3 regions of the Geobacillus sp. C56-T2 genome follow, and region 1 is predicted to be linked to each of the others. Evidence: predicted binding sites of a transcription regulator. Region 1 holds the regulator's gene; each other region holds the start of a gene.
The links. The regulator LexA, encoded in region 1, represses DNA repair genes until DNA is damaged. The targets are predictions, from matches to a motif close to CGAACATATGTTCG.
Positions count from the first base shown of each region.

Region 2: a site for LexA is predicted at 1,641-1,654, ahead of addB (helicase-exonuclease AddAB subunit AddB). Genes of this name have one in related genera too.
Region 3: a site for LexA is predicted at 7,296-7,309, ahead of recN (DNA repair protein RecN). Genes of this name have one in related genera too.

Region 1 covers NZ_VJWB01000001.1:1,261,537-1,272,148, forward strand. Annotated here, with positions in the region: gene GC56T2_RS06405 (methionine gamma-lyase family protein) at 1-964, shown strand, start outside; gene GC56T2_RS06410 (MerR family transcriptional regulator) at 1,041-1,442, shown strand; gene glnA (type I glutamate--ammonia ligase) at 1,482-2,816, shown strand; gene lexA (transcriptional repressor LexA) at 3,233-3,856, opposite strand; gene yneA (cell division suppressor protein YneA) at 4,008-4,313, shown strand; gene GC56T2_RS06430 (YneB family resolvase-like protein) at 4,333-5,064, shown strand; gene GC56T2_RS06435 (DUF896 domain-containing protein) at 5,170-5,400, shown strand; gene tkt (transketolase) at 5,518-7,524, shown strand; gene sirA (sporulation inhibitor of replication protein SirA) at 7,954-8,391, shown strand; gene GC56T2_RS06450 (YneF family protein) at 8,482-8,694, shown strand; gene GC56T2_RS06455 (ABC transporter transmembrane domain-containing protein) at 8,817-10,580, shown strand; gene GC56T2_RS06460 (ABC transporter ATP-binding protein) at 10,577-10,612, shown strand, end outside.
Region 2 covers NZ_VJWB01000001.1:664,210-674,821, forward strand. Annotated here, with positions in the region: gene GC56T2_RS03400 (competence protein ComK) at 1-240, shown strand, start outside; gene GC56T2_RS03405 (TVP38/TMEM64 family protein) at 320-943, shown strand; gene lepB (signal peptidase I) at 940-1,488, shown strand; gene addB (helicase-exonuclease AddAB subunit AddB) at 1,695-5,201, shown strand; gene addA (helicase-exonuclease AddAB subunit AddA) at 5,198-8,926, shown strand; gene GC56T2_RS03425 (exonuclease SbcCD subunit D) at 9,019-10,203, shown strand; gene GC56T2_RS03430 (AAA family ATPase) at 10,200-10,612, shown strand, end outside.
Region 3 covers NZ_VJWB01000001.1:2,326,299-2,336,910, forward strand. Annotated here, with positions in the region: gene GC56T2_RS11580 (sigma 54-interacting transcriptional regulator) at 1-1,114, opposite strand, end outside; gene GC56T2_RS11585 (DUF2627 domain-containing protein) at 1,253-1,501, shown strand; gene GC56T2_RS11590 (glycerophosphodiester phosphodiesterase) at 1,608-2,336, opposite strand; gene GC56T2_RS11595 (YycC family protein) at 2,444-2,596, shown strand; gene spo0A (sporulation transcription factor Spo0A) at 2,903-3,703, opposite strand; gene spoIVB (SpoIVB peptidase) at 3,993-5,288, opposite strand; gene recN (DNA repair protein RecN) at 5,530-7,251, opposite strand; gene ahrC (transcriptional regulator AhrC/ArgR) at 7,489-7,938, opposite strand; gene GC56T2_RS11620 (TlyA family RNA methyltransferase) at 7,989-8,837, opposite strand; gene dxs (1-deoxy-D-xylulose-5-phosphate synthase) at 8,843-10,612, opposite strand, start outside.

The DNA.
Region 1 (10,612 bases):
CGTGCTGCGCCCGGGCGATGAATTGCTCTACATCACGGGCGCCCCTTATGACACGCTTGAGGAGATCGTCGGCGTCCGCGGCCGCGGCGTCGGTTCGCTGAACGAGTTTGGCATTCGTTATCGGAGCGTGCCGCTTACGGCGGACGGAGCCGTTGATTTTCCGGCGGTGCGCGAGGCGATCCACGAGCGGACGAAAATGATCGGCATCCAGCGCTCGCGCGGGTATGCGACGCGCCCGTCGTTTACGGTCGATGAAATCGCCAAGATGATCGCCTTTGTCAAAGCGATCAAGCCGGATGTCGTTGTGTTTGTCGACAATTGCTACGGGGAGTTTGTCGAGGAAAAAGAGCCTTGCCATGTCGGCGCCGATTTGATGGCCGGTTCGTTGATCAAAAACCCTGGAGGGGGATTGGTGAAAACAGGAGGGTATATCGTCGGCAGGCACCAATACGTCGAAGCGTGCGCCTATCGGATGACCTCGCCGGGCATCGGCGCCGAAGTCGGCCCTTCGCTGTACAGCCTGCTTGAGATGTATCAAGGGTTTTTCCTCGCTCCGCACGTCGTCGGCCAAGCGCTCAAAGGGGCGGTGTTCACCGCCGCATTGCTCGAGCGGGTCGGGCTTGAGACTTCGCCGTCATGGAACGCGAAGCGCACCGATTTGGTGCAGTCGGTCCGCTTTAATGATCCAGAGCAAATGGTTGCTTTTTGCCAAGCCATTCAAGCGGCTTCCCCGGTGAACGCCCATTTCACTCCGTACCCGAGCGACATGCCCGGCTACGAGGATCAAGTGATCATGGCGGCGGGCACGTTCGTGCAAGGCGCCAGCATCGAGCTGACGGCGGACGGGCCGCTGCGTCCGCCATACGTGGCGTACGTGCAGGGCGGATTGACGTATTCTCATGTCAAAATCGCCGTTTGCTCCGCTGTTCACCGCTTGCTGGAACAGCAGCTCATTTGTTTGTGAGAAAAGGTAACATATAATTGACTGTTTTCTTCACATTATGATAAAATAAAGGTATGAAAAGCGAGGAGGAATTGGCATGAGCAGCCAAATTCGTCGTTCCATGCCATTGTTTCCGATCGGGATTGTGATGCAGCTGACGGACTTATCGGCCCGGCAAATTCGCTATTACGAAGAGCACGGCCTCGTCACGCCGGCGCGCACCGAAGGCAATCGGCGGCTGTTTTCGCTCAATGACATCGATCGTTTGCTTGAAATTAAAGACTTGATTGATCAAGGCGTCAACCTCGCTGGAATTAAGCGCATTTTTGCCGCGCGGCAGGAAGGGCGTCACGAACAGCCGGAAAAAGTCGACAAGGCAGGAAAGCCGAAGCTGTCGGACGAAGAGCTGCGCGAAATTTTGCGGACGGAGCTGCTTCAGGCCGGGCGGTTTCAGCGCGCATCGCTTCGCCAAGGAGATCTCGCTCGCTTCTTTCACTAACGATGGGAAATGATTTCGGAGCCGGTGAGGAGGTTCAAGATGGCAAAATATACGCGTGAAGACATTATGCGCATCGTCAAGGAAGAGAACGTCAAATACATCCGCCTGCAATTTACCGATATTTTAGGCACGATTAAAAACGTGGAAATTCCGATCAGCCAGCTGGAAAAAGCGCTGAACAACAAAATGATGTTTGACGGGTCATCGATCGAGGGGTTTGTCCGCATCGAAGAATCGGACATGTATTTGTACCCTGACTTGGACACGTTTGTCATCTTTCCGTGGACGGCGGAAAAAGGGAAAGTCGCCCGCTTTATTTGCGACATTTACAATGCCGACGGCACGCCGTTTGAAGGCTGCCCGCGCTATAACTTAAAACGCGTGCTCAAAGAGATGGAAGCGCTCGGCTTCACGGCGTTCAACTTAGGGGCGGAACCGGAGTTTTTCCTCTTTAAGCTCGATGAAAAAGGGCACCCGACGATGGAGTTGAACGACCGCGGCGGCTATTTCGATTTAGCGCCGACGGATTTGGGGGAAAACTGCCGGCGGGACATCGTGCTTGAGCTCGAAGAAATGGGGTTTGAAATCGAAGCGTCCCATCACGAAGTTGCCCCAGGACAGCATGAAATTGATTTCAAATACGCCCACGCCATCAAAGCGTGCGATGATATTCAGACGTTCAAGCTCGTCGTGAAGACGATCGCCCGCAAGCATGGGCTGCACGCGACGTTCATGCCGAAGCCGATTTTCGGCATCAACGGCTCGGGTATGCACTGCAACTTGTCGCTGTTCCGCAACGGGGAAAACGCCTTTTTTGATCCGAACGGCGAGTTGCAGTTGAGCGAAACGGCCCGCCAGTTTATCGCCGGCGTGCTGAAACACGCGCCGAACTTTACGGCGGTGACGAACCCGACCGTCAACTCGTACAAGCGGCTCGTTCCGGGCTATGAAGCGCCGTGCTATGTCGCTTGGTCGGCGCGCAACCGCAGCCCGCTCATTCGCATTCCGGCTTCGCGCGGCATGAGCACGCGCATTGAAGTGCGCAGCGTTGACCCGTCGGCGAACCCGTACTTAGCGATGGCGGTGCTGTTGGCGGCGGGGCTTGACGGCATTCGCAACAAACTCACCCCTCCGGCACCGGTGGATCGGAACATTTACGTCATGACGAAAGAAGAACGGCTCGAAGAAGGCATTGTCGATTTGCCGGCTACGCTCATTGAGGCGCTTGAAAACTTGAAGTCCGACGAAGTGATCGTCCAAGCGCTCGGCAAGCATTTATTCGAGCACTTCGTTGAAGCGAAAGAAATCGAGTGGGATATGTATCGGACGACCGTCCACCAATGGGAATTGGATCAATACATGGAGCTGTACTAATCAAAAAGAGGGTATCCCAAAAAGATCGGGATACCCTCTTTCGTTGCCCTATATACGTGCTGACTGCTTCGGCCGCACGATCGGTTGCGTCGATCTTGAAGGCAGACAGCCTTTAGGTCAGCCCCTCTTTTATATAGGTACCGGCGCTTCCGGCCCATGATTGGTTGTGCCTACCCTGAAACCAGACACCTTGTGGACTGGCCCTTTTTTCTGCGGTCTAACTTGTTCGGCTCGCGCGCTTTTGCCATGCCGCCTTGTGGACCGGCCCTTTTCCGCGGCAGGCCGCTCACACCCGGCAACCCCGCTGTTCGGGTTTTGGCTCAAGCCCCGTCCGCCTCGTTGCGGCGGCGCGCGGCGTCAGCCGACAAGGTGATGGACGTTTGTCCGCCCCGTCCGCCGTCTTCGTTGCGCTTCCGTTAGCCGATCAGGCGATAGACGCCGATCACTTTGCCGAGAATCGTGCAATCGCGGACGATGATCGGCTCGAGATGAGCGTTTTCCGGCTGCAGGCGGATATGATCCTTTTCTTTGAAAAAGCGCTTGACGGTCGCTTCATTGTCTTCGGTCATGGCCACGACGATGTCGCCGTTTTGGGCCGATGATTGCTGGCGGACGATGACGTAGTCGCCGTCCAAAATGCCGGCTTCGATCATGCTGTCGCCCATCACTTCAAGCATAAACAGCTGTTCTTCGCCGGCGGCGAGCCGTTTCGGAAGCGGGAAATAGTCCTCGATGTTTTCTACGGCCGTAATCGGCTGCCCGGCGGTCACTTTCCCGATGATCGGCACGGAGACGATGTCCTCGCCCTCTTTTTCCTTCCCGCCATCGTTGTCCAAAATTTCAATGGCGCGCGGCTTGGTCGGGTCGCGGCGGATGTATCCTTTGCTTTCCAACCGCGCCAAATGCCCATGGACAGTCGAACTCGACGCCAGTCCGACCGCCTCCCCAATCTCCCTCACCGACGGCGGATAGCCCTTCGTTTTGACTTCCTGCTTAATAAACTCTAAAATTTGCTGCTGCCGTTTCGACAGTTTCGTCATTCCCTGCACCTCCGGCAAGTCATTTGCCTTCATTATATCATGCCGAAAGGGAAAAAACAAACATAAGTTCGAATTTTTTGTTGACACAAACAAATGTTCCTGATTATAATGAAGGAAAGCGAACGAACATTCTCTTTTTGGGGTGGGGAAAATGAAGAAGACGTTTTTACACTATCTAGTATTTTCAGTTTTGATGACGCTTTTCACAGCTGCGTTCATCTACGCTGGCAGCCCGGTCGATAAACAGGAATATGTGACGGTGACCGTCGCATCAGGCGATACGCTTTGGGGGTTGGCCAAGCAATATGAACAGGAGCACGGCTTATCGCCGGACGAATTCATCCGCTGGGTGGTGGAGGTGAACCATCTTCGCAGTTCCCGTCTCACAGCTGGTGAACAGATCGTCATTCCCGTGTTAAAATCGAAGCGGGGCGGTTCATTGGCCGCCAATCAGTAACAAGAAAGAAGGGATGGCCATGAGGGCGGTCATTTATTGCCGCGTCAGCACGGACAAAAGCGAGCAGGAAACATCGCTGGCTCGGCAGCGGGAGGAGCTTGAACGGCTCGCGGCGGAAAGCGGATTTGAGGTGGTCAAGGTGATCGCCGAGCAGGCGAGCGGTTATGAAGCTGACCGTGACGGCGTGCTCGAGCTGCTCGAACTGTGTGAAGAGGGGCTCGTGGACGTCTTGCTCGTTCAAGACGAAACTCGGCTCGGGCGCGGCCATGCGCGCATGGCGCTGCTTCATTGCCTGAAAAAGCGAGGGGTCAAGCTATACAGCGCCAGCCACCGCGGAGAGATGCCGCTATCCGAGGCCGATGAGATGGTGTTGTCGATCATTGCGATCGTCGAGGAGTATCAGCGGAAACTACATAACGCGAAAATCAAGCGCGGCATGCAGCGAGCCATCGCGCGCGGCTATCGTCCGGAGCGGAACTTGCGGCGCCAAGGAGAGAACGCGGGGCGCGATCGCATCGAACTGCCGATCGAAGAGATCGTCCGCCTGCGCGCGCGCGGTTTCACGTTTGCCGATATCGCCGCCACGCTCCGAAGCTTTGGCTATGAGGCGTCCAAAGCGACCGTTCATCGCCGCTACCAGGAATATATGGACGAGCGGCAAGCCGAACAGCCCAGCGGCTACGAGCCCGGCACCGAGCGCGATCACGAATATACGGGCGAGCGGCAAGGAAGGCGCGCTGCGAAGCGATAGAAAGGCAGAGGAAGGCGGCCGAGGCGTCATTGTTGCCATCTTCGCGTTTTAGCAGATAACATAGAACGGAGAACGATCATCCTAACGAATAGGAGAAGATAACGGATGCTTGCCAAACAGAAATTAGACCGCATCAATGAACTGGCCAAAAAGGCGAAAACGTCTGGCTTGACGGCGGAAGAAACGATCGAACAGGCGAAGTTGCGCCGCGAATACATTCAGGCGTTCCGCAAGGCGATGACCGATATGCTTCATACCGTGACGGTCATCGATCCAAACGGGAACGATGTCACGCCGAAAAAGCTAAAAGAAAGTCAACGCCGGCGCCTCCATTAAGTGTTGGCGCCGCGCGGCGGCGTTCCCATGCTTCGTTTGGAAACTAAACGTTGTACAAGGGAGCCCATTTTCTATATGATAGTAAATGACACCATGTTGATGAAAGGGAGGAAGACGATGGCGCATTCAATCGAAGAATTAGCCATTACCACCATTCGAACGCTGTCGATCGACGCGATCGAAAAGGCGAAATCTGGGCATCCGGGCATGCCGATGGGAGCGGCGCCGATGGCGTATGTGCTTTGGACGAAATGGATGAACCACAATCCGGCCAATCCGAACTGGTTCAACCGCGACCGGTTTGTCCTGTCAGCGGGGCACGGCTCGATGCTGCTGTACAGCCTGCTTCATTTAAGCGGGTACGATGTGTCCATGGACGATCTCAAACAGTTTCGCCAATGGGGAAGCAAGACGCCGGGCCATCCGGAATACGGTCATACGCCAGGAGTGGAAGCAACGACCGGCCCGCTCGGGCAAGGAATTGCGATGGCCGTTGGCATGGCGATGGCCGAGCGGCATTTGGCGGCGACTTACAACCGCGACGGGTTTCCCATCATCGATCACTATACGTACGCGATTTGCGGCGACGGCGATTTAATGGAAGGGGTGGCGAGCGAGGCAGCGTCGCTTGCCGGCCATTTACAGCTCGGCCGCTTGATCGTCCTGTATGACTCGAACGACATTTCCTTGGACGGGGAGCTGAATTTGTCGTTCTCAGAAAACGTCGCCCAACGCTTCCAAGCCTATGGCTGGCAATATTTGCGCGTTGAGGACGGCAACAACATTGAAGAAATCGCAAAAGCGTTGGAAGAAGCACGGGCCGATCTTAGCCGGCCGACGCTCATTGAAGTAAAAACGACGATCGGCTACGGTGCGCCGACAAAAGCGGGCACATCCGGCGTTCACGGCGCTCCGCTCGGCGCGGAAGAAGCGAAGTTGACGAAGGAAGCGTACCGCTGGACGTTCGCCGAAGATTTCTACGTGCCGGAAGAGGTGTACGCTCATTTCCGGGAGACCGTGCAAGAACCGGGAGCGAAAAAGGAAGCGGAATGGAACGAGCTCTTTGCCGCTTACGAACAGGCGCATCCGGAGCTGGCCGCCCAGTTGAAGCAAGCGATCGCAGGAACGCTTCCTGCCGGCTGGGAAGCTGTGCTGCCGGTGTATGAAGCGGGCAAAAGCCTAGCGACCCGCTCGTCTTCTGGGGAAGTGATCAACGCCATCGCTAAAGCGGTGCCGCAATTGTTTGGCGGTTCGGCCGACTTGGCGAGCTCGAACAAAACGCTCATCAAAGGCGGCGGCAACTTCTTGCCGGGCAGCTACGAGGGCCGCAACATTTGGTTTGGCGTGCGCGAATTTGCCATGGGAGCGGCGTTGAACGGCATGGCGCTCCATGGTGGATTGAAGGTGTTCGGGGGCACGTTCTTCGTGTTTTCCGACTATTTGCGCCCGGCCATTCGACTCGCGGCGCTCATGGGGCTGCCGGTCACGTATGTGTTGACGCATGACAGCATCGCCGTCGGTGAAGATGGCCCGACGCACGAGCCGGTGGAGCATCTTGCTTCGCTTCGCGCCATGCCAAACTTGTCGGTCATCCGACCGGCCGATGCCAATGAAACCGCGGCAGCGTGGCGGCTGGCGCTGGAAGCGACAGACAAGCCGACTGCGCTCGTGTTGACGCGCCAAGATGTGCCAACGTTGCCGCAAACGGCGGAGCTGGCGTATGAAGGCGTGAAAAAAGGCGCTTATGTCGTCTCACCGGCGAAAAACGGCGCTCCGGAGGCGCTGCTCTTGGCGACCGGGTCCGAAGTCAGCCTGGCGGTGAACGCGCAAGAAGCGCTCGCTGCTGAAGGCATTCATGTTTCCGTCATCAGCATGCCATCGTGGGACCGCTTTGAAGCGCAGCCAAAAGCGTACCGTGATGAAGTGATCCCGCCGACCGTAACGAAGCGGCTGGCCATTGAGATGGGCGCCTCGCTCGGCTGGGAGCGCTACGTCGGTCACGAGGGCGATGTGTTAGCCATCGACCGGTTTGGCGCCTCCGCACCGGGAGAAAAAATCATGGCTGAGTACGGCTTTACCGTCGACCACGTTGTTCGCCGCGTCAAAGCGCTGCTTGGAAAATGAGCGGAGAAAGCCGATCTTCCGGACGGATGACGACCTCCACTGCCTAGTTTATTGGGCGGATGACGACCTCAACCGCCTAGTTCATTGGGCGGATGAGGACATCGACCAGTTTCTTCGTTAGATTCGGAAGAGAGTCGGGACAGCTGCCCTTGCGCCGCAGCAGGGGCGGCTTGTTTTTTGGCCCGCGGCCGTGCGGCTGAACCGCCTTCGCCGACGTTCGGGATGTCGCGCGTCAGTTACCCGCTTGTTGTTGGGCCGCGGCGGCGCGGCTGAACTGGCTGGGCCAAGCCTTGCCGCAAGCGGCCACAGGTTGAAAGGCTGCGCGCAAAAATCGACAATGTTAGTGAAAAAAATTGCCGGCAATAGACATATTTTTCCCCCTTCTTTTTCTATAATAAAAACAGATGGAACGGAAATGGGGGATCGAACATGGTTCGTTATTGGATTTATTTGTTGAAGGATGAAGTGGCGGCGCATTATCGCCATCGGACGGAAAAAATTGTCGAACTGCTACGGGAGCATCAACACGCGAAAGCGCCGTTAAAAGCGATTTGCCGCAAGCAAGTGGAGTTCATCACCGAACGGTTGTCGTTTTCCCGTCTCGAGCTCGGCTTGAAACAATCGTTCACTGGACGCGTCGGCAAAAATTTGGAACGCAATATGTTCATTTTGCGCCATGAATCTGGCGAGGAAGCGCTCCTTGTCGTCCAAAAACGCCGCCTGTTGCTTGTCGCCGACAGCGCAGCGCTGGCTGCTGACATCGGACGGGCGCTCGCCAAACTAGCGCCAACGTTTTTGGCGGTGGCTGCCGATTTTGCTGACTACCATTGGTTATGCGCGCCGGCGCCAGGGAGAAAATTCGCATAATGTGAAGATTTTTGCGGCGGAATATTGTCTAATGGCGCATCGTTTAGTACACTGGTTAAAGAGACAACAAGAAGGAGGAAAATCGCTGCGATGTGGGATACGATTCTCGTTGGCGTGCTGGCGCTCATCGCCGGTGTGGCAATCGGGTTTTTCATCGCCCGTAAAACGATGATCAATTATTTGAAAAAAAATCCGCCGATCAATGAACAGATGATTCGGATGATGATGATGCAAATGGGCATGACGCCTTCGCAGAAGAAAATCAACCAGATGATGAAAATGATGAACAACCAGCTGAAATAAGGAAACATAGACACTCGATGAAGAGTGTCTTTTTATTTTGCGAAAATGTCCTTTCAAAATTTTTTCATTTTTGTTACAATGATATAGCGATTGTTCGGCAATCGAAGGAAGGAGATGGGACTGTGCGCGTGTTTCGCGACTTGTTTTGGTTTTTTCGCCAAGAGAAAAAAGCGTACATGACCGGTGTGTTGCTGCTTGTGGTCGTCGCCTTTTTCGAAACCGTTCCGCCGAAAGTGATCGGCATTTTGGTTGACCATATGAAAAATGGAACGATGACGCGCGGCGTGCTTGTTCGCTGGCTTGCCGTCCTTGCCGTTGTGGCGGCGGCGCTCTATGGGCTTCGCTATGCTTGGCGCATTTGCATTTTCGGAGCGGCCGTCAAGCTCACTCGCCAGCTCCGCAATGAGCTGTATGAACACTTTACGAAGATGTCGCCGTCGTTTTACCAGCGGAAGCGGATCGGCGATCTGATGGCTCACGCGACCAATGACTTGCAAGCGATCCAGCAAACGGCCGGCAGCGGCATTTTGACGCTTGTCGATTCGCTGACGCTCGGCGGATTTGTGCTGGCGACCATGGCGATTTCGATCAGCTGGAAGTTGACCTTCATCAGTCTATTGCCGCTGCCGGTGATGGCGGTGGCGACGAGCCGCTACGGAGCGATCCTTCATCGGCGGTTTGTTACGGCGCAAGAGGCGTTCTCGTCACTCAACGATAAAGTGCAGGAAAGCATCAGCGGCATTCGGGTGATCAAAGCGTTTGGGTATGAAAAACAAGATGTGGAGGCGTTTCGCCGTCAATCGGAAGATGTGGTGGCTAAAAATATCGCTGTCGCCAAAATTGATGCGCTCTTTGACCCGACGATCGGCTTCCTTGTCGGGCTGTCGTTTTTCCTCGCGGTCGCGTTTGGAAGCGAGATGGTGTTGACCGGCGAACTGACGATTGGGGAGCTCGTATCGTTTACCACCTATCTCGGCTTGCTCATTTGGCCGATGTTGGCGTTCGGCTGGCTGTTTAACATCGTTGAGCGCGGACGCGCCTCGTATGACCGGGTGCGGGCGCTGCTGGCCGAGCAGGATGAAATTCAGGAAGCTCCCGATGCCATCGACGTTCCCCCGCGCGGCGACATCGAGTACGACATCAAGCGGTTCGCCTATCCTGGGGAGATGAGGACGGCGCTTTCGGACATTCGATTTCGGCTCAAGAGCGGGGCGACGCTTGGCGTTGTCGGCAAAACCGGGGCCGGGAAAACGACGCTGCTTCGTCTGTTGCTGCGCGAGTTTGACGGCTATGACGGAGAAATTCGCTTCGGCGGCCGCGACATTCGCGGTTACACGCTGTCGGCGCTCCGCTCGGCGATCGGTTACGTGCCGCAAGACCATTTTTTGTTTTCGGCTTCCGTGCGCGACAATATCGCCTTCGCCCAACCGGAGGCTGAGGAAAAGGAAATCGTGCGGGCGGCGCAGCTCGCCCATATTCATGAGGACATTCTTCAATTTCCAGACGGCTATGCGACCGTTGTCGGCGAGCGCGGCGTTTCTTTGTCAGGCGGACAAAAACAGCGGTTGTCGATCGCACGGGCGCTGTTGACAAATCCGGAAGTGCTCATTTTGGACGACGCGTTGTCGGCGGTTGACGCGAAAACGGAAGCGCGCATTTTGGCCGCCTTAAAACAAGAGCGGCGCGGCAAAACGACGATCATCGCCGCTCATCGTTTAAGCGCGGTCGAGCATGCCGATTGGATCGTGGTGCTCGATGGCGGACGAATCGTGCAGGCCGGAACCCACGAGAAGCTTGTGACCGAAGACGGCTGGTATCGCGACATGCATCAGCGCCAACAGCTCGAAGCGTTCGTGGAAGGACCACAGATCGGAGGGATGGCATGAACGGGCAGACGTTGACGGCCAAAGAACAGCGG
Region 2 (10,612 bases), 600 kb from region 1:
GATTTCCGCTGCGTTTGGCTTTCGCACATGCACGTCTATCGATACGAACCTGCCAAATATGAACAGACCATCGTGTACTTCCGCAACGGAAAAAGTGTCTCCCTCGATGTTTCCTGCAAGTCGTTTATCAATCAATTGCACCGGACCGCCCAACTGCGGACGAAGTTATCCGAACGGATGGAAGCGCGAGAACGCAAACTCCAGTACATATTCCGCATGCAGCAGGAAAAACAGACGTGATTTTGCAAAGGTGAGTTCAAATTGGGCGCCTAGGGGTGTAAAATAGACATATAAACAGCATTTGAATGGGGAAAGATACATGGACATGGAAACCGTCAAACAATGGTTCACACTCGATCACATTCTTGCTTTGCTTGAACAGTATCGCTCCTTCGGCGTGCTTCCCGGCATCGCGGCGACGCTTTTGGAATCATTTTTTCCGATTTTGCCGATGGTTGTTTTTGTCATGGCCAATGCAGCGGCGTTTGGGTTGTGGAAAGGATTTTTCATTTCTTGGTTCGGCGCCTCGCTTGGGTCGCTCCTCGTTTTTTGGCTGACGCGGAAAGTGGGGCAAAAGCGCTTTTTTCATTTTGTCCGCCGTCATCCGAAGGTGCGCCAGTTTATGCATTGGATTGAACGGCACGGATTCGGGCCGCTGTTTTTGCTGTATTGTTTTCCGTTCACCCCGTCGGCGCTTGTCAACATTGTCGCCGGGCTGTCGCGCATCAGTCGGCAGCAGTTTATACTGGCTGTGCTTCTCGGAAAGATGATCATGGTGTTTACGATCAGTTTCATCGGCTACGACTTGGTGGCGCTCGTCCGCCAGCCGCTGCGGACGGCGATGATCGCCGCAGCCGTTTTCCTTCTTTGGTATGCCGGAAAGCGGGTCGAAGCGAGGTTTTCACTGACGGAAAAACGCGAAAGCGAGGGGGACGGAGAGTGACAGAACGGAAAGAGAAACAAGGGCGCCGGTGGCTGTGGATGACAGCCGTCTGCCTTGCGGTTGCGCTCCGTTTGTTTGTGTTCAGTCCTTATATCGTTGAAGGAAAATCGATGATGCCAACGTTAGAGAGCGGCAATTGGCTCGTTGTCAACAAGCTGTCTTATGACATCGGTCCGATTCATCGGTTTGATGTGATCGTCTTTCACGCCACGAGAAACGAAGACTACGTCAAGCGCGTCATTGGCTTGCCGGGCGACCGGATTGAGTATAAAAACGATGTGTTGTATGTCAATGGGAAACGGATGGATGAGCCGTATTTGCGCCCGTATAAGCAAAGCTTAGCCGGAGGCAAGCTGACCGGTGATTTTACGCTTGAGGAAGTGACAGGAAAAACGAGGGTGCCACCTGGCTGTGTGTTTGTCCTTGGCGATAATCGTTTGGGCAGTTGGGACAGTCGGCATTTCGGCTTCGTGAAAATCAGCCGAATCGTCGGCAAAGTCGATCTTCGCTATTGGCCGCTGAACGAGTTCGCGTTCCAGTTTTAACGGACCACCGGAAGACGTCTCCCACTTCGAAACAATAGTGAAAGGGAGATGAATTTCGGTTCCATCTTAAAAAGAAAGGCCCAAAAAAGCGTCAGCGTAGCTGGCGGGAGTATGTCACGCTGGATGAGGCAGCGCTTTTTTCTTTCCAAAAGCGAACGTATGTGCTAAAATAAAGAAAATAAAGGAAACGGATGGTGGTAAGAGCCATGTCGCTTCGGTTTTTGCTCGGGCGGTCGGGGAGCGGGAAAACGGCCGCCTGTCTGGGCGAAATACAAACCATGCTGAAAGAAAGCCCACAAGGACGAACGATCGTTTACCTCGTTCCGGAACAAATGACGTTTCAATGCGAATACGCCCTAATACATACAGAAGGGACGGACGGGATGATCCGTGCCCAAGTGTTCAGTTTCACGCGCCTCGCTTGGCGCGTGCTGCAAGAAACCGGCGGCATGAACCGCTATCACGTGCATGATGTTGGCGTGCAAATGATGATCCGCAACATTATTGAACAGCGCCGGCAGGAGCTTAGACTGTTCGGACGCGCGGCGGACAAACAAGGGTTTATTGAGCAGCTGCACGACATGATCGCCGAATGCAAACGATATTGCCTGACGCCGGGGGAGCTCCGCCGCCACGCCGAGGCGCTTACGGCCGATTCGAATCAACCGGGACGGCGGCTGCTCGCCGACAAACTAAGCGATGTCGCGCTCGTCTATGGCGAGCTCGAACGAAGCCTGAGCGGCCATTATCTCGATTCGGAAGATTATTTGCGCTTGCTCGCTGAACAAATTCCGCACTCCGTTTATTTGCGTGACGCTGAGATTTATATCGACGGATTCCATCATTTTGCGCCGCAGGAATACGCGGTCATCGAACAGCTTCTCCGCCATTGCCGACGCGTCACCGTTTCTTTGACCATTGACCGGCCATATGACGATGGCGTGCCGGATGCGCTCGATCTGTTTTATTTGCCGGCGCAAACGTATCAACAGCTGCGCGCACTCGCGCTCAGCAGCGGCGTATTGATCGAAGAGCCGGTCGTGCTTACGGAAAACCGCCGGCATGAAAGCAGCGCGCTTGCCCATTTGGAAAGGCAATTTCACCATCGTCCGTTGATTCCGTATGAGGAAAAGACCGATGCGGTTTGCATTTACGAAGCAGCCAACCGGCGGGCGGAAGTGGAGGCGGTTGCTCGCGAAATCATTCGCCTCGTCCGCGATGAGGGAGCGCGCTATCGCGACATTGCCTTGATCATTCGCGATCTTGAATCATATCGCGATGTGGTCAAAACGGTACTTTTTGACTTTGGCATCCCGTCCTTCATGGATGAGAAAGAGCCGATGCACTACCATCCGCTCGTTGAGCTCGTACGCGCCGCGCTCGAAACCGTCGTGACGCGCTGGCGCTACGAGGCGGTGTTTCGGGCGGTGAAAACCGATTTGCTTTTTCCGGCTGACGAAGACGCGGCCTGGTGGCGCGAGGCGGCGGACAAGCTGGAAAATTACGTGCTTGCCCATGGAGTGAAAGGGGATCAGTGGACGAGCGGCGAACGTTGGACGTACCGCCGCTATCAAGCGCTTGACGGGTTGAATGTGCCGCAGACTGACGAAGAGCGGCAGTTTGAAGATGAGTTGAACCGGTGGCGCGAGGTGTTGACCGCCCCGCTTCGCCGGCTTGACCGCCGCTTGCACCGGGCTTCGGATGGACGCGGGCTTTGCACGGCGTTATATCTCTTTCTCGAAGAATTGCAGATTCCAAAAAAACTCGAGAAAATGAGCGCCGAAGCCGAAGCGGCCGGGCGCTTAATCGAGGCGCGTCAGCACGAACAAGCGTGGAACGCGGTCGTTGACTTGCTCGATCAATATGTGGAAATGCTTGGCACCGAGTCTCTTCCGCTCGCCGAGTTTGCCAAAATCATTGAAGCCGGGCTCGATCGCCTCGAATTCTCGCTCGTTCCGCCGGCGCTCGATCAAGTGATTATCGCCCAACTGGATCGTTCGCGGCTGTTTGACATCAAGTACGCGTTTGTCATTGGCGTCAACGAGGGCGTCATTCCGGCCAAAGTGAAGGAAGAAGGGCTGATGGCCGAGATCGAGCGCGAACAATTGCGCGCGCTCGGCGTGTCGCTAGCCCCCGGAAGTCGGGAGCAGCTGTTTTATGATCCGTTTTTCGTCTACTTGGCGCTCGTGGCTCCGCGCCGCCGTCTGTACGTCGCCTATCCGCTCGCTGACGGCGAAGGAAAGGCGCTGATGCCGTCCCCGCTCATTCAACAATTGAAGAATTTGTTCCCGCTGGCGCCGGTGAAGTTATGCAGCAATGACCCGTTCGATGTTCCGGAGGAGGAGGCGGAAGCCTTCGTCACCGTCCGGAGGGCGACGCAAACGTATTTGGTCAGCCAACTGCGGGTGTGGAAGCGGAATTATCGCATCGATCCGTTGTGGTGGGGAGTGTATAACGCGCTCGTCCGCCATCCGGAGTGGCGCAAAGACGTGCAGCATGCCGTTTCCGCCCTCTTTTATACGAACAAAGCGGCGCCGCTGAAAAAACGGTGGAGCGAGCGGCTGTACGGAACAAAGATTCAAGCGAGCGTCTCGCGCATGGAACAGTTTCAAAAATGCCCGTACGCTCACTTTGCCTCGCACGGGCTGCGTTTGAAAGAGCGCCATGTTTTTCGGCTTGAGGCTCCCGATGTCGGGCAGTTGTTTCACGCTGCCATCAAGCAAATCGCCGACCAGCTCCGTGAACGGCATGTCGAATGGAGCAAATTGTCAAAGCTGGAATGCGAGCGGCTGTCGGCCGAGGCTGTTGAGCGGATTGCCCCGCTCATTCAGCGGCAAGTGCTAGCAAGCTCATCTCGCTATCAATATATGAAACGGAAACTGCAAAACGTGGTCGCCCGCACGGCGTACGTGCTAAGCGAGCACGCGCGGGCGAGCGGCTTCGTTCCGGTTGGGATGGAGCTGTCGTTTGGACCGGGCGGCGACTTGCCACCGCTTCGCTTTCGGCTCCGCGACGGAACGACGATGGAACTCGTCGGGCGGATCGACCGCATTGACAAAGCAGAAAGCGGCCAAGGGGTGCTGCTTCGCATCATCGATTACAAATCGAGTGCCAAAGCGCTTGATATAGCGGAAGTATACTATGGGCTGGCGCTGCAAATGTTCACGTATTTGGACATTGTATTGACGTATGCCGAACAATTGGTCGGAAAGCCGGCGCTTCCGGCGGGAGTGCTTTATTTCCATATTCACAATCCGATCGTTCAAGCGAAACAGTGGGTCGATGACGAAGTGAAGCTGGTGCAAAAGTTGCTTGAACCGTTTCGGATGCGCGGGCTGCTGCTCGCGGACGTGGAAGCGATCCGGCTGATGGACAGCAAGCTTGAAGACGGGCAATGGTCGCTGATCGTACCCGCACAAATCACCAAAAGCGGATCGATCCATTCGCGCTCATCGGTGGCGAGTGAATCGGATTTTACGGCGCTTCGTCGCCATATCCGCCGCTTGTTTGTCGAGATCGGCGGGCAAATCGCCGATGGCGTTGTATCGATTGCTCCATATAAGCTAAAAGAGAAAACGGCGTGCGAGTTTTGCCCGTTCAAGCCGGTGTGCCAGTTTGACGAGGCGCTTCCGGGCAATGAATATCGAAAACTAGTTCCGCAGACGAAAGAAGCGGTCTTGGAAAAAGTAGCGGAAGGAGAGGACGAGCGATGAACATGGCGATTCGCCCGAAGCCGGCCGGAAGCCGATGGACGGAAGAACAATGGAAGGCGATCACCGCCGGCGGCCGCGATCTTCTCGTTGCCGCGGCGGCCGGTTCTGGCAAAACGGCGGTTCTTGTCGAACGGATCATTCAAAAAGTGACGGCGGAAGAAGGAGCGGTGGATATCGACCGCCTGCTTGTCGTCACGTTTACCAATGCCGCTGCGGCTGAGATGAAGGCAAGGATCGGCGAAGCGCTCGAACGGGAGCTGGCGAAACGCCCGCATTCTCTCCACTTGCGGCGCCAGCTCAGCCTGCTTCCCCGCGCTTCGATTTCGACGCTTCATTCATTTTGCTTGGATGTCATTCGCAAATATTACTATTTGCTTGATTTAGACCCGTCGTTTCGCATCGCTGATGAAACGGAGATCGAGCTGCTCAAGGAAGACGTCCTTGAAGACCTGCTTGAAGAAGAATACGGAAAGGCGGACAATGATCGCTTTTTGGCGGTCGTCGATGCTTATACGGGCGATCGGAGCGATGCAGAGCTACAGGAAATGATTTTCTCGCTTTATGAGTTTTCTCGCTCTCATCCTGAGCCGGACGAATGGCTTGCCGGCTTGGCGTCGATGTATGATGTTGATGCTGAAGCGGACGTGAGAACGTTGGCGCCGGCACGCTATCTCGCTCAGCATGCAGAAATGGAGCTGACGGCGGCTTTGCGATTGATCCGAAAGGCGCTGGAGCTGGCGGAAGCACCGGGCGGTCCCGAGCCGTACACGGAACGGTTGCGCGAAGACGCCGCGCTCGTTTCCGGGCTGCAAATGAGGGTCGCCGGACCGTGGGACAAGCTGCACGAGGCGTTGCAATCCTTGTCGTTCGGACGCTTGCCGTCGTGCAGCAGCAAACGATACGAAGCGCACCTGATCGATGAAGTGAAGGCGTTGCGCGAGCAGGCGAAAAAGAAAATCGAAGCGCTGCGCGACCATGTATTTTCGCTTCCTCCGTCCGCTTGGCTCCGCCACATGCAGGAAATGAAACCGATCGTGGAAACGATCGCCGCGCTCGTTCGCCGTTTTGCCGCTAGGTTTCAGGAAGCCAAACGGGAAAAAGGGGTCGTAGATTTCTCCGATTTGGAGCATTATTGCTTGCGCGTTCTGCGGCACCGCCATCCAGAGACGGGCGAATGGCAGCCCACCGCCGCCGCCCTCGAGTACCAAGCTCAGTTTGATGAGGTGCTTGTCGACGAATATCAGGATACGAACCTTGTCCAAGAAGCTATTTTGCAATTGGTCAAGAAAGGAAGCGAGCGGACGGGCAACTTGTTTATGGTCGGCGATGTCAAACAGTCGATTTATCGATTTCGGCTGGCCGAACCGCTGCTGTTTTTGGATAAATACAAACGGTTTACGGCGGACGGAGAAGCCGGGGGCATGAAAATCGATCTAGCGAGCAACTTCCGCAGCCGCCGGGAAGTATTGGACGGAACGAATTTTCTTTTTTCACAAATCATGGGCGAAGCCGTTGGGGAGCTCGTTTACGATGAAGCCGCGCGCCTGAAATACGGCGCCGATTACCCCGACGGGAGCGATGCCGTCCCGGAAGTCGTGGTCATCAATCGGCAGCGGACCGAGGAAGAGGAAGAAGAGGAAGCGGCTGAATTGGCGGCCGCCGAGCTGGAAGCGCGCTGGATCGCCAAAAAGGTGAAAGAGCTCATTGCCCGGCCGTTTTGGGTGTACGACCGTTCTACCGGTGCACCGCGGCGCGTGATGTACCGCGATATCGTCATTCTTGTCCGCTCGATGACCAATGCGTCGCCGATGATCGAGCAGTTGCAGGCGCAAGGCATTCCCGCGGCGGCTGACCTGTCTGCCGGCTATTTTCAGGCGACGGAAGTATCCACCATGCTGTCGCTGTTACGGGTTATCGATAATCCGGATCAAGATATTCCGCTGGCGGCTGTGCTCCGTTCGCCGCTGTTTCGTTTTGATGAAAACGAGCTGGCGATGATCCGCTTGGCCGCTCCGAAAGGCACGTTTTATGAAGCGCTGCAGTCTTTCCGGAACAAGCCGGCCGAGACGGATGAGGAGGAACAAGCGAAGCGGAAGGCGGCGGTTTTTCTCGAGCGGCTGGCAAGCTGGCGCACGATGGCGCGCCGCCGTTCATTGGCCGACCTCATTTGGCAGCTGTACCGCGATACACAGTATTACGATTTTGTCGGCGCGCTGCCGGGCGGAAAACAGCGTCAAGCCAACTTGCGCGCCTTGTATGATCGCGCTCGCCAGTATGAATCGGCGTCGTTTCGCGGGCTGTTTCGCTTTCTTCGCTTCATCGAACGGCTGCAAGAGCGCGGTGACGATCTCGGCTCCGCCCGGCCGCTCGGCGAGCAGGAAGATGTTGTGCGGATCATGACGATCCACAGCAGCAAAGGGCTCGAGTTTCCGGTCGTCTTTTTGGCCGGGCTCGCGCGGCCGTTTTATACGCGCGATTTGCATCATTCGTATTTGCTCGACAAAGAGCTTGGTTTTGCTGCCCGCTATGTCCATCCGCGGCTGCGCATCAGCTACCCGACGTTGCCGTTTATGGCCATTCAGCAAAAAAAGCGGCTCGAGCTGCTGGCGGAGGAGATGCGCATTTTATACGTCGCGCTGACGCGGGCGAAAGAAAAGCTGTATTTCATCGCTTCCGTTCCTGACGCGGACAAGGAGCTGAAAAAGTGGAGAGGGGCGATGGCGGAAGACGGCTGGCTTCTTCCTGACGACATGCGGGCATCGGCTCGCTCGTATTTGGACTGGATCGGGCGCGCCCTCATCCGCCACCGCGCCGGCTGCGAGCTTGTGGGAGAACCGGCGCCTGCGGAGATCGCTTCCCACCCGTCTGTCTGGCGCATCGTGATCGTGCCGGCCGCCGAGCTTCACGGCAGCGAAGCGACAGCGGATGAGACAGAGCTTCACCTATTGACGGCTCTAAAGGAGGGACTTCCCGTTCCAGCCGGCGAGGAGTGGGAGGGAGAGGCCAAGCGGCGCCTTATGTGGACGTATCCTTACGAAAAAGAAACAGCGGTGCGCGCCAAACAATCCGTATCTGAGCTCAAAGAACAGCGCGCGCTGTTTGGCGAGCAGGCGGACGAATGGCGGCCGCGCCAAGGGACGGCGCCGGTGTTTTCCCGTCCGCGCTTCATGCAGGTCAAAACATTAACGCCCGCTGAAAAAGGGACGGCGCTTCATGTCGTGATGCGACATCTCGATTGGCGTGCTCCGCTTGATGAGCGAGCGATCCGCAGCCAGATTGCCCGCCTCGTGGAAAACGAGCTGCTGGCCGCCGAACAAGCGGAAGCGGTGGACAGCGAAGCGATCTTGTCCTTTTTCGCCACCGATATCGGCCGACGCCTTCGTGAAGCGCGCGAAGTGCACCGCGAAGTGCCGTTCAGTTTGGGAATTCCGGCGGCTGAGCTTTATGGGCGCCTAGGGATGGAGAGCGACCGCCGCGTGCTTGTGCAAGGGGTGATCGACTGCGTGTTTGCGGATGAACGCGGTTATGTGATGCTCGATTATAAGACCGACGAAGTGGTGGATCGCTTTGGCGGACAACTGGAAGAAGCGGCTCGATTTCTGCTCGGGCGTTACGGGGAGCAGATGCGCTTGTATCGTCGGGCGATTGAGCAAATCTGGCGGGTGCCGGTTTCGGAATGCTATTTGTATTCATTTTCCGGCGGGTGTGCGATTGCTGTTGACTAACGGCGGAAACGACCGGGGAAAAGAGCGTGGCGATAGAAAGAAAACGTGGCGCCGATCGGGCCAAAAGCCATAGCCAAGGGGGAGAGAGAAAGATGCGCATTTTGCATACGGCGGATTGGCATTTCGGGCGAACGCTTGAAGGGCGGAGTCGGCTCGCCGAACAAGAAGCGTTCGTTGATGAGCTTGTGGAACTCGTTTCAGCCGAACGAATCGATGTGGTGTTGATGGCGGGGGACGTGTTTGATTCCGTCAACCCGCCGGCCGCCGCCGAGCAGCTGTTTTATGAAAGCTTGGCCCGGCTGTCGGATAAAGGCCGCCGGCCGATCGCGGTCATCAGCGGCAATCACGATCACCCGGAGCGTATTAGCGCCGCTTGTTCGCTTCTTTTAGAGCATCGTATTTTCCTATTCGGACGGCCGCAGGCTTCGGTTTGCCGAATCGACGTTCCATCTTGCGGCGAAACGATGGTGCTTGCCCCTCTGCCGTATCCGTCCGAATCGCGCCTCGCTGAGCTGCTGTCGACGGAGCATGACGAAACGGCGCTGCGCGATCGGTACGACGACCGCGTCCGCGCCTTGTTCGAAGCCATGGCCGCTTCGTTCACCGCTGAAACGGTCAATGTCGCCATGAGCCATCTTTACGTCGCCGGCGGCCATGCGTCCGATTCGGAACGGCCGATTGAAGTCGGCGGCGCCTATACGGTGGCCGCGGAGAGCTTGCCGGCTTCTGCGCAGTACGTGGCGCTTGGCCATCTCCACCGGCCACAGGACGTCAGGCGGGCGAGAACGTCGGCGCGTTACGCCGGCTCGCCGCTTGCTTACAGTTTTTCCGAGGCAGGGCATGCGAAATCGGTTACAATTGTGGATGTCCAGCCGGGCGGCCAAGCCAATGTCTCGGAAATTCCCTTGTCTGCTGGAAAACCGCTCGTTCGCTGGCAGGCGAAAGAAGGTTTGGCCCAAGTGTACCGGTGGTGCGAGGAAGGGCGGGACCGGTCGGGGTGGATCGATCTCGAGCTTTATGTGACGGAACCGTTGACGATGGAAGACATTCAGCGGCTGCGCAAGCTCCACCCGGGATTGATCTACATCCGTCCGGTACTGCGAGACGAGCCGCGCGAAAACGAAGCGTCCGCGGTCAGCCGTGAGCCGCTGTCCCTCGCCGAAATGTTTCGCCGCTTCTATGAACGGCAAACCGGTGGGCACTCTCCTGATGACGAGTTGGTCCGCTTATTTTTGGAGCTGGCGGTGGAAGAAGAAGAGGAAGGTGAAGGGGAATGAAGCCGATCTCGCTGACGATCGCTGGGCTTCATAGCTTTCGTGAAAAACAGACGATTGATTTCACCGCGCTGTGTGCGGGCGGGGTATTCGGTATTTTTGGGCCAACCGGCAGCGGCAAGTCCACGATTTTGGATGCCATGACGCTCGCCTTGTTTGGCAGTGTTGAGCGAGCGGCCAACCGCACACAGGCCATTATCAACCATGCCGAGCAGGAGCTGTTTGTCTCATTTACCTTCGAGCTGGAAAATGCCAACGGGACTAGGCGGTATACGGTGGAGCGGAGCTTGAAAAAAGTGGACGAGTGGCGGGCGCGCAGCGCTGTTTGCCGACTGATCGAACATCAAGCGGAGCCGATCGTCCTCGCTGACAAACTGTCCGAGGTCGATCGAGAAATTGAACGGTTGCTTGG
Region 3 (10,612 bases), 1.1 Mb from region 1:
ACTCGCCGATAATATCGGCAAACGAATATTTCGCCTCAAGATTGCGGATAATTTGCCGCGCCCGGTTGAGCTCCGCCGTCAGCCGCTGAATTTCCGAGACATCATGGATGACGCCAACGCTTCCTTTCAAGACGCCATCGACGATAATCGGCGCGACATTGACGATGACGTCCCGATTTTTGGGGCCGACTTTCATGCGCGCCCCGCGCACCGGGCGGCGCGTTTTCAATACTTGCATATGCATGCTTTCGCCCTCGGCAATATCGGCGGTCGCCGGCTTGCCGATCACGTCTTCTTCCTTCAAACCGGTAAGCCTCGTGTAGGCCGGATTGATCAAAATGCCGTTTCCGTTCTCATCGACGACGGAAATCGCTTCTTCCGATGAATGAATGATCGCTTCAAGCATCATCCGAACTTCTTTTAAATCGGTAATTTCCTCGGCTAAGGCGACAAGTTCAGTGACGTCTTTCAATACGGCGAGCGCCCCAAACAGTTGGCCGCTGTCATCGATGATCGGCATGCGGGTCGTGATTAATTTTTTGCCATTGGGAAGCTCGACTTCTTGGTGAAACTCCGTTTGCCGAGTTTTCAGAACACGCGGCAGCCCGCTCGACGGCAAAACGGTGAGGATGTGCTTGCCAATCGCTTCCTGTTTGTCAAGCGCGAGCAACTCCGCGGCGCTTTCGTTCATATCGGTGACGTACCCATATTCATCGACAACGATCATGCCGTCATGGGACGAATGAAAGATGAGGGCGCGCCGGGCTGCTTCGCTTTTCAGCTTGGCGATCAACGCTTCTTTCTCTTCGACCAACTCCGCCATCATGCGGGCAACGGCGCTTGGGACGATGTTCACCCCGTTTGGCGCCAAGTCACGAATCTCCTCAAGCACCTCGGCTCTCCCCGTTGTTTCAATAATCAAATCGAGCGGCTCTCTCAACCACGGCCGCCAGTCGCTGGCCGCGGCGATGCCCCACTTTTTCGCCAGCTGCAGCCCCGGAGCGTTTTCATCGACATCGACGACCGCCTTCACCTCAAACCCCGACGCTTCATGAAGCAGCTTCAGCAGCGATGTTCCGCGCGCATCGGCCCCGACGATCACAACGTTCTTCATTCGCTCCACCACACTTCGCTATATGTCAATTTTTGCAGACACTTTTATCATACTTGATTTCCTCTTTCCTTGACAAATCGGGGATAACCGTTATGATAATCGATAAAGTCCATTTTGTCGGAAAGGAATGCGATCGCGATGGAGCGAATCATGGCGCTGTTGATTTTAGTCATTCCTGGCCTTGGCGCGGCGCTTGGCATTAAATGGATGCGCGATGCGTTGTTCGGCATCAGCGATCCGCCGTTCGCGCTTTTATGGCTGCAATTTTTCGCAGGATTTTTGCTGTTTGCCGCCGGACTGGCGTTTATCGGCGGATTTGTATTGCATCATGACCGAAAGCGGAACAAAGTGCAGACGCGTTTCCAGCGCCGCCGCAACACTCGTTGAGAGAGGCAAAAAAAAACGCCTTACCTCTTCGGTCAAGGCGTTTCCTCCCTCCGTCGCTTTGCTTGCTGCTTTGCAAATGGCCGCCCGGATGGCCGTGCGCATCGAGTCAAGGCGTTTCCTCTTTCCATTGCTTCGCCTGTTGCGGGTAGTCGGTGAAGATGGCGTCAACGCCATAGGAAAACATCGTTTTCATCGCGTTTCGCTTATTCACCGTAAACGGGCGCACCGCCACCCCACGCTGCCGCGCTTCCGCCGCCCATTTCGCCGTGACGGTTCGATAATGAGGATGCAAGCCATCCGCTTTCATGACTCGCACATACGTCCATGGATCATGGAGCGGGTCGATCGACAAAAGCGCCGTCTCCATGTCGGGAGCCAGCTCTCGACAAAGGCGCATGCTGTTATGGTTGAACGATGACAAAATCGTCCGCTTCTCAAGCCCGTAGCGGCGCACGAGGGCAATCGTTTTTTGCTCGAGCTTTTCGTAAGCGATCAAGCTGTTTTTCAACTCGATGTTGACGGCCAGCGGAGTGGGCGCCAACCACGCCAACACTTCTTCCAAATGAGGAATGGGGCAATGACCATACCGCCCCCGCCATGTGGCCGCCGCGTTCAGCGCCCGCAGTTCGCGGTACGTCATGTCTTTCACCCAGCCGCTTCCGTCCGTCGTTCGGTCGACCGTTTCATCGTGAATGACGACCACTTCGCCGTCCTTGGTGAGCTGCACATCGAGTTCAATGCCGTCCGCTCCCACGTTTGCCGCCTCGATAAACGCCACCATCGTATTTTCCGGGTGTGTGCCTGCCGCTCCCCGATGGGCAAAAATCAAGGTCATTCGTTTCCTTCCTTTCGCATTCATTCGCCCGTCAGCCAACAAGCTGGCCGAAACGGGCAGTGATCCGTTATACTATTGTCATACATATGAACGAATGAGGTGAGATGATGCAGCCATTACGAATTTCGCTGGAAACGGCGCAAAAGCTGGCCAAGGTGCTCGGCGTGCCGATCGAGCAGATCATGCATATGCCGCCGCACATTCTCATAAACAAACTGCGTGAATGGGAGCAAAAAGAAAAACGATCCGGTTCCTCCTAACCGTTTCGCTCTTCCAAACGAAGCCGGCGGTGCCGCGTAGGCCTGCCACCAAGCGGCGGTGCAGCGGCTCGGCTTGGGCAACGATGGGCAAAAAACGCATTCGGTTCCTCGTACCGGTTCTGTACGTTTGCGATCCGTTCGGGCAACGCGATGAGCAAAAACACATTCGGTTCCTCGGGCCGGTTCTGTACGTTTGCAATCCGCTCGGGCAACGATGGACGAAAACATAGTCGGTTCCTCTGCAAGAAAAGGCGCCCCCCACGGATGGGGCGCCTTGACGATGCCGCGCCGTTTTCCCCTCGCCGCTTACGACGCCTTATGCTCAAGCCGCAGCTTATCGGCCACCATGGCGATGAATTCCGAGTTGGTCGGCTTGGCTTTCGAAACGCTCACCGTATAGCCAAAGAGCGAGGAAATCGATTCGAGGTTGCCGCGGCTCCAAGCGACTTCAATCGCGTGACGGATGGCGCGTTCAACGCGGCTGGCGGTCGTATTGTATTTTTTGGCGATGTCCGGATACAACACTTTCGTAATGGAGCCAAGCAGTTCGATATCGTGATACACCATCGCGATCGCTTCACGCAAATACAAATAGCCTTTAATATGGGCGGGAACACCGATTTCATGAATGATGCTCGTAATGCTCGCGTCCAAGTTTTTCGGCTTATTGTCGCGCGTTTGGTACGCTGACAGCGACTTTTTGACGATCGGGGTCGTTTTGCCGTGAATTTGCCGGATATGATGGACTAAGTTTTCCATATCAAATGGCTTTAAAATGAAATAGGAGGCGCCAAGTTCCACCGCCTTTTTCGTGACGTCCTCTTGCCCGAACGCCGTCAGCATAATCACGTTCGGCTGATGTTCGAAATGGGTGCGAATTTTCTCGAGCACCGCCAACCCGTCCAAATGCGGCATAATGATGTCGAGAAGCAACATGTCAGGCCGTTTTTCCTCCAGCATGCGCAAGCATTCTTGGCCGTTGTATGCCGTTCCAATCACTTCCATGTCCGCTTGACTGGAAATATATTCATCAAGCAATGTCACCAGTTCCCGGTTATCGTCGGCAATGCACACTTTAATGCTCAAATGAATCGTCCTCCCCCGCATTTTGTTGCTATGTAGCATTCCGTTAACGTACATTCGACAACAACAACGGAAAATCCTTTTATTTTTTTGAAAATAAAATTATAACAAAAAACGGGTCGATTAGACAATGTTCGTTTTTCGAAAAAAGACGTTTGTCGAAAAATCGTGATCCCACCTCCATTCTAACGGATGTTTCACCAAATATCTATGCAAAAATGGCCATATTTTTGCTCGTTTTTTCTTTTTTTCACTTGTCCTTCGCACAGCCGGGCGGTTGGGCAAGCCGCGACAAAAAGCGAGCCGACGATCGTCAGCTCGCTTTCTTTTGGTTGCCATATAGATCGATTCCTGCCTGCTGAAGCATCCATTCGATATGGACGCCGTAGCCGGATGTCGGGTCATTGACGAACACGTGCGTGACGGCGCCGACAAGTTTGCCGTCTTGGATAATCGGGCTGCCGCTCATCCCTTGGACGATTCCCCCTGTTTTCTTCAACAAACGCGGGTCAGTGACGCGAATCACGAGGCCTTTGGTCGCCGGAAATTTCTGCGGAATGGTGCTGACAATTTCCACGTCAAACTGTTCGACTTTGTCGTTTTCGACCACCGTCAGCATTTTCGCTGGCCCTTCCTTCACTTGACTCGCCAAAGCGACAGGAATCGGCTTGGTGATCGGGCCATCCGGCAGCGGTTTCGTCAGTTTGCCGAAAATACCGAATGGGCTGTTGACGGTGATGGTGCCGATCACTTCCTCCCCGTCGGCAAAGCGGGCCAATTTTTCACCGGGATTCCCGCTCGTTCCTTTTTCAATCGAGGTGACGGTCGAGCGCATGATTTGCCCATTTTGGACAACGATCGGCTTTTTCGTGTCCATGTCGGAAATGACGTGGCCAAGCGCCCCGTACGTTTTCGACTTCGGATCATAAAACGTCATCGTTCCGATGCCGGCGGCTGAATCGCGGATATAGAGGCCGATGCGGTAGACACCATCGTGTTTGTCTTTCAGCGGAACGAGCTTCGCCGTCATGGCGTGCTGATCGCGCAGGATTTGCAGATGAAGCGGTTTTCCTGTTTTTCCGGCTTCCTCAATGAAAGGGGAGAGGTCGCTCATGTTTTCAATTTTTTGGCCATTGATGCCGGTAATGATGTCGCCGACTTGGATGCCGGCCGCTTCGCCCGGCGATTGTTTTCCATGGTCGGTTTCAACAAGATGGTAGCCGACGACAAGAACGCCGACCGTATTGAGCTTGACGCCGATCGATTGCCCGCCGGGAATGACTTTGAGCGTCGGCAGCACCTTGACATCCACTTGCTTAATCGGCATCCCGGCGACTTCAAGCACCATTGTTCCTTGTCCGCGCCGTTTCGCCTTGACTGCCAATGAACCGTTTTTCTGCTCGACTTCGAGCGTTTCGGGAGCGTTTTGCACATTCACGGCCGCTTGCGCTGGAAGGGAGGCGGTGTTCCATTTGACCGCATCGCCTTCAAACAGAACAAGCTGTTTCGGGATTTGCCAATATTCCTTCATCGGCTTGGACAACCCGATGGCCGCTATGATGCCAAGGAGCAGCACTCCTGCGATTGTTCGCGCCATCTCTTTCTTCAATGTCGTTCACTCTCCTCGCTCCCGCCTACACCATGCAAAAACGGTTACAGTTTTAATTTTGCCTGAACGGGGGAAAATATAATCGCCGCCGACATAAAAAAGCTGCCCGGAATGGATGTTGCATCCGGGCAGCTCGCACGTCCAAAGCCGGCCCGCATCAAACGACCAAAAGCCGGGCCTTTCTTTGTTTTTCGCCCTTGACCGGGCATTTCAACGTGAATTCCCCTCCTCGCCGGGCGGCTTATTGTTTCATTTTCGCCGCCAATTCGAGCAGCTCTTTGGCGTGCCGTTTCGTCAATTCCGTCATCTCCACGCCGGAAATCATGCGGCCGATCTCTTTCACTTTTTCTTCTTCATCCAGCTTTCTCACGACCGTTTTCGTCCGCTCCCCGTCCGTTTCCTTGGCGATCAGCAAATGGGTGTCGGCCATCGCCGCGACTTGAGGCAAGTGCGAAATGCACAGCACTTGCGACTGGTTGGCGATGCGGTAAATTTTTTCCGCCATCGCTTGGGCGACGCGGCCACTCACCCCGGTATCGACTTCATCGAAAATGATCGATGTGACGCCTTGATGCTTGGAAAAAATCGTTTTTAGGGCGAGCATGATGCGCGACAGCTCGCCGCCGGAAGCCACTTTCGCGAGCGGTTTCAGCGGTTCGCCGACGTTCGTGGAAAGGTAAAACTCGACAACGTCGACGCCGTCTTCGTGAAACTTGACCGGCACGCCGTCGACCAGCGGGGCGTCAAGCGGGCCTTCCCGCTTCGCAAAAACGATGTCAAACTTCGTTTTGTCCATATACAAGTCTTTCAGCTCTTGGTGAATGCGCTCGCACAACTGCCGGGCGTGCGCCTGCCGCACGTTGGTCAGCCGCTTCGCCTCGGCGAGCAATTCATCGGTTACCACAGCCAGCTGCCGCTCGAGCTCGTGCACATGCGTTTCGCGGTTTTCGATCGCTTCGATTTCTTCGGCGATCGTCTCAGCATATTGCAAAATGTCGGCGATCGTCGCCCCGTATTTCCGCTTCAGTTGTTGAATGTCGGCGAGGCGGCTTTCAATGGCATCGAGCCGCAGCGGGTCATACTCGAGTTCCTCGAGCTGATCGCGCAGCTTGTACAGGACCTCTTCGAGCAAATAGTAGCTGTTCGCGGTCGCATCGTGCGCCTCTTTGAGGGCGGCGTCCATGGCGGCGACATCGGCGAGCTGGCGCATCGCTTCCCCGATCGAATCGAGACCGCGGCCCTCGCCGGCTAGCGCTTCATAGCTTCGCTGGATCGCCGTGTAAATTTTTTGGAAGTTGGCGATGCGCACTTTCTCTTCCATCAGCCGTTCGTCTTCGCCCGGCTCGAGCGCCGCCTGCTCGATTTCGCGCAGCTGAAACGTCAGCAAATCGAGACGATGCGCCATTTGCTGTTCGTTTTCACTCAGTTTTTTGATTTTTTTCACCAATGTTTCGTACCGCTCATATACAGCGCGGTAAGCGGCGAGCGCCGCCGCCGTTTCAGCGCCGCCAAATTCGTCGAGCAGCGGCAGATGGCGCGCCGGGTCCATCAGCTCTTGATGTTCGTGCTGACCGTGGATGTCCACCAACGTCGCCCCGATTTCGCGCAAGGTCGCCGTCGTCACCAGTTTGCCGTTGATGCGGCAGACGCTTTTTCCATTGGCCAAGATGTCGCGACGCAGCACCACCATTCCGTCGCTCACATCAATGCCGGCATCGGCGCATGTTTGGCAGCACGGATGGCGGTCATCGTCAAGCAAAAACAGCCCTTCGATCTCTGCCTTTTCCGCGCCGAAGCGGACGAATTCGGCGGAACCGCGGCCGCCGATCAGCAGATGAATCGCATCGATGATGATCGATTTGCCCGCTCCGGTTTCCCCGGTCAACACGGTCAGTCCTTTGTCGAACGACAGCGAAAGCGACTCGATAATGGCAAAATTTTTAATCGACAGTTCCGCGAGCATTCCATCACTCCTTGCCTGTCCGATCCGTTCTCCCTACCCATTATAGCACATATGTTCGAATCGGTGAACCGATCGCTTCGAACATTCGTCTCATCAACGGCTTTTTAGGGGGCCGGTGATTGACTCACGCAACCGCTTCTTGGAATCGTTTCTCAAGTAGAAAAACTGGTTGCATCAGCTTCTATGTTCACGCGTTCCATCATCGACCAAGGCAAACAGCGGTTTTTCACCAACCTTTTAGAGCATGGAAAGCAGCTGGCGGGATACTTTGTTCGCGTCTTTCGACGTCCGGCAAATAATGAGGCACGTATCGTCACCGCAAATCGTTCCGACGATTTCGTTCCAATCCAAATGATCGAGCAGGACGCCGATGGCATGGGCGTTGCCCGGCAGCGTTCGCAACACGAGCAAATTGCCCGCCCCATCGAGCTTGACAAACACATCGACAAGCGCCCGCTTCAGCTTTTGCAGCGGATTGAAGCGCTGGTCAGACGGCAGGCTGTATTTGTACCGTCCGTTGGCCATCGGCACCTTGACAAGCTGCATCTCTTTAATATCGCGCGAGACGGTTGCTTGCGTCACGCGAAAGCCGGCTTCCCTCAGCCGGTCAACGAGCTCGTCCTGCGTCTCGATGTCGTTGTTCATAATGATTTCGCGAATTTTAATATGCCTTTGTCCTTTGTTCACATTCGGCCACCTCCTGCTCTTTCCGCGATGAAACCGGTTCTGTAGCCCGCCTACTGGCCGCTTCCCTGCACCTCTCCAGCGCGCAAACAGGCGTGCGCCTCGCTCACCACATCCGCGATCGGCGCTGCCAGGCGGTTTTCTCCCTCTCGGTCTTCACCGGGATAGACGGCGTGCAGCAAAAACTCAATGTTGCCGTCACCACCGGTGATCGGCGAATACGACAGATGAACGACGTCAAATCCTTGCTGGCAAGCAAAGCGAACGATCGATTCCAACACGTCTTGATGAATGCGGGGGTCGCGGACGATGCCTTTTTTGCCGACGTGTTCCTTGCCGGCTTCAAACTGGGGTTTGACAAGGGCGACGACATCGCCGCCGGGCACGAGTACCGTTTTGACAACCGGCAAAATGAGGCGAAGGGAAATAAATGATACATCAATGACGGCCACTTCCGGCAGCCCCTTTGTAAACAAGTCGGGCGTCACGTAACGAAAGTTGGTCCGCTCCATCACGACAACGCGCTCGTCTTGGCGAAGCTTCCAAGCGAGCTGGTTGTAGCCGACGTCCACGGCATACGACAGCCTCGCCCCATGCTGCAAGGCGCAGTCGGTAAACCCTCCCGTTGACGCCCCGATATCGAGAACGATTTTGTTTTCGATATCGATTTGAAAGTCGCGCAGCGCCTTCTCCAGTTTCAAACCGCCGCGGCTGACATACGGGAGCGGATTGCCCTTCACCTCGAGCGGGATGTCGGCCGGCACCTTTTCCCCCGGTTTTTCGAGCCGGACGCCGTTCGCATAGACGAGCCCGGCCATGACCGCCCGCTTCGCTTTTTCCCGCGTTTCCGCCAACCCTCGTTCCACGAGCAGCACATCGATTCGTTCTTTTCTTTCCTTCATCGTCTTCAAGCCCTTTTCTGTTTTCTTGGCGCCATCGTTTTGATCCGGTCGACGATATGAGCCGCCGTCAGCCCGATTTCCCGGAGCAGCTCGCCAACGCTGCCGTGCTCGATAAAGCGGTCGGGAATCCCCATCCGCTCGATGACCGCTCCGTGATAGCCATGATCATGGGCAAACTCCAAGACCGCACTGCCAAACCCGCCTTGCAGCACCGCCTCTTCGACCGTTAAAATCGGCAGGCGACGCTCAAGCAGATCGTGAAGCATCGTCTCATCCATCGGTTTGATAAAACGAGCGTTCACCACTTTGACAGACATTCCGTCTTTCGCCAGCTCTTCGGCGGCCTCGAGCGCCATCGAAACCGTCGTGCCAAACGTCAAAATCGCCGCGTCATGACCGTCGCGCAACACTTCCCACGTCCCGATCGGAATTTCTTTCAGCTCCTCGTCAAGCGGCACGCCAAGTCCGTTGCCGCGCGGGAACCGCATGGCGATCGGCCCGCCGTCATAGCGGATAGCCGTATACACCATGTGCTGACCTTCGTTTTCGTCTTTTGGCATCATCAACACTAAGTTCGGCACATGGCGCAAAAACGCGATATCAAACACCCCTTGGTGCGTTTCGCCGTCAGCGCCGACCAATCCGGCCCGGTCGATGGCGAAAAAGACGTTTAAGTTTTGCCGACAGACGTCGTGAACGACTTGGTCGTACGCGCGCTGCAAAAACGTTGAATAAATGGCCAAAAACGGCTTCATCCCTTGCGTCGCCAGCCCGGCCGCCAGCGTCGTCGCGTGCTGTTCGGCAATGCCGACATCAAACATCCGATCCGGAAACTCGCTTGCAAACCCTTCCAACTTCGAGCCGACTGGCATGGCCGGGGTAATGGCGACAATGCGCGGATCGGTGCGAGCGAGCCGGCGCACCGTTTCGCTGACCAACGCGCTCCAAGACGGGCCGGCTTCCTTCGTTTTGACAAACGTGCCGGTTTCGATTTTGTATGGCCCCGTTCCGTGCCACGTTCCGATTTTGTCATTTTCCGCCGGGCTGTAGCCTTTCCCTTTCTTTGTGATCACATGCACGAGCACCGGGCCCTTCATTTTTTTTGCATAGCGCAAATTCTCGAGCAAGTCTTCAAAATCGTGACCGTCGACCGGCCCCAAATACGTGAACCCGAGCTCTTCAAAAAAAACACCGGAAACGAGCAAATATTTCAAGCTGTCTTTCAGCCGTTCGGCCGTTGCTGCCAGCTTGCCGCCCACCGCCGGGATACGCTTGAGCAGCAGCTCGAGCTCATCTTTCACCCATTGGTATTTGCCGGCGGTGCGCAGCCGGCCAAGAACGTTATGCAGCGCACCGACGTTCGGGGCGATCGACATTTCATTATCGTTTAAAATGACGATCATATCCGTTTTTTCATGGCCGATATGGTTGAGCGCCTCCAGCGCCATGCCGCCGGTGAGCGCCCCGTCGCCGATAATCGGGACGATGTATTCATTGGTTCCTTTTAAGTCGCGGGCGATGGCCATTCCCATCGCCGCTGACAGCGATGTCGAGCTATGGCCTGTTTCCCACACGTCGTGCTCGCTTTCACTTCGCTTCGGAAACCCGGACAGCCCTTTGTATTGCCGGAGCGTATCAAACTCGGCAGCGCGCCCGGTCAAAATTTTATGCACGTATGACTGATGGCCGACATCCCAAATGAGCTTGTCCTTCGGGCTGTCAAACTCCCGATGGAGGGCGATCGTCAACTCCACGACGCCTAAATTCGGACCGAT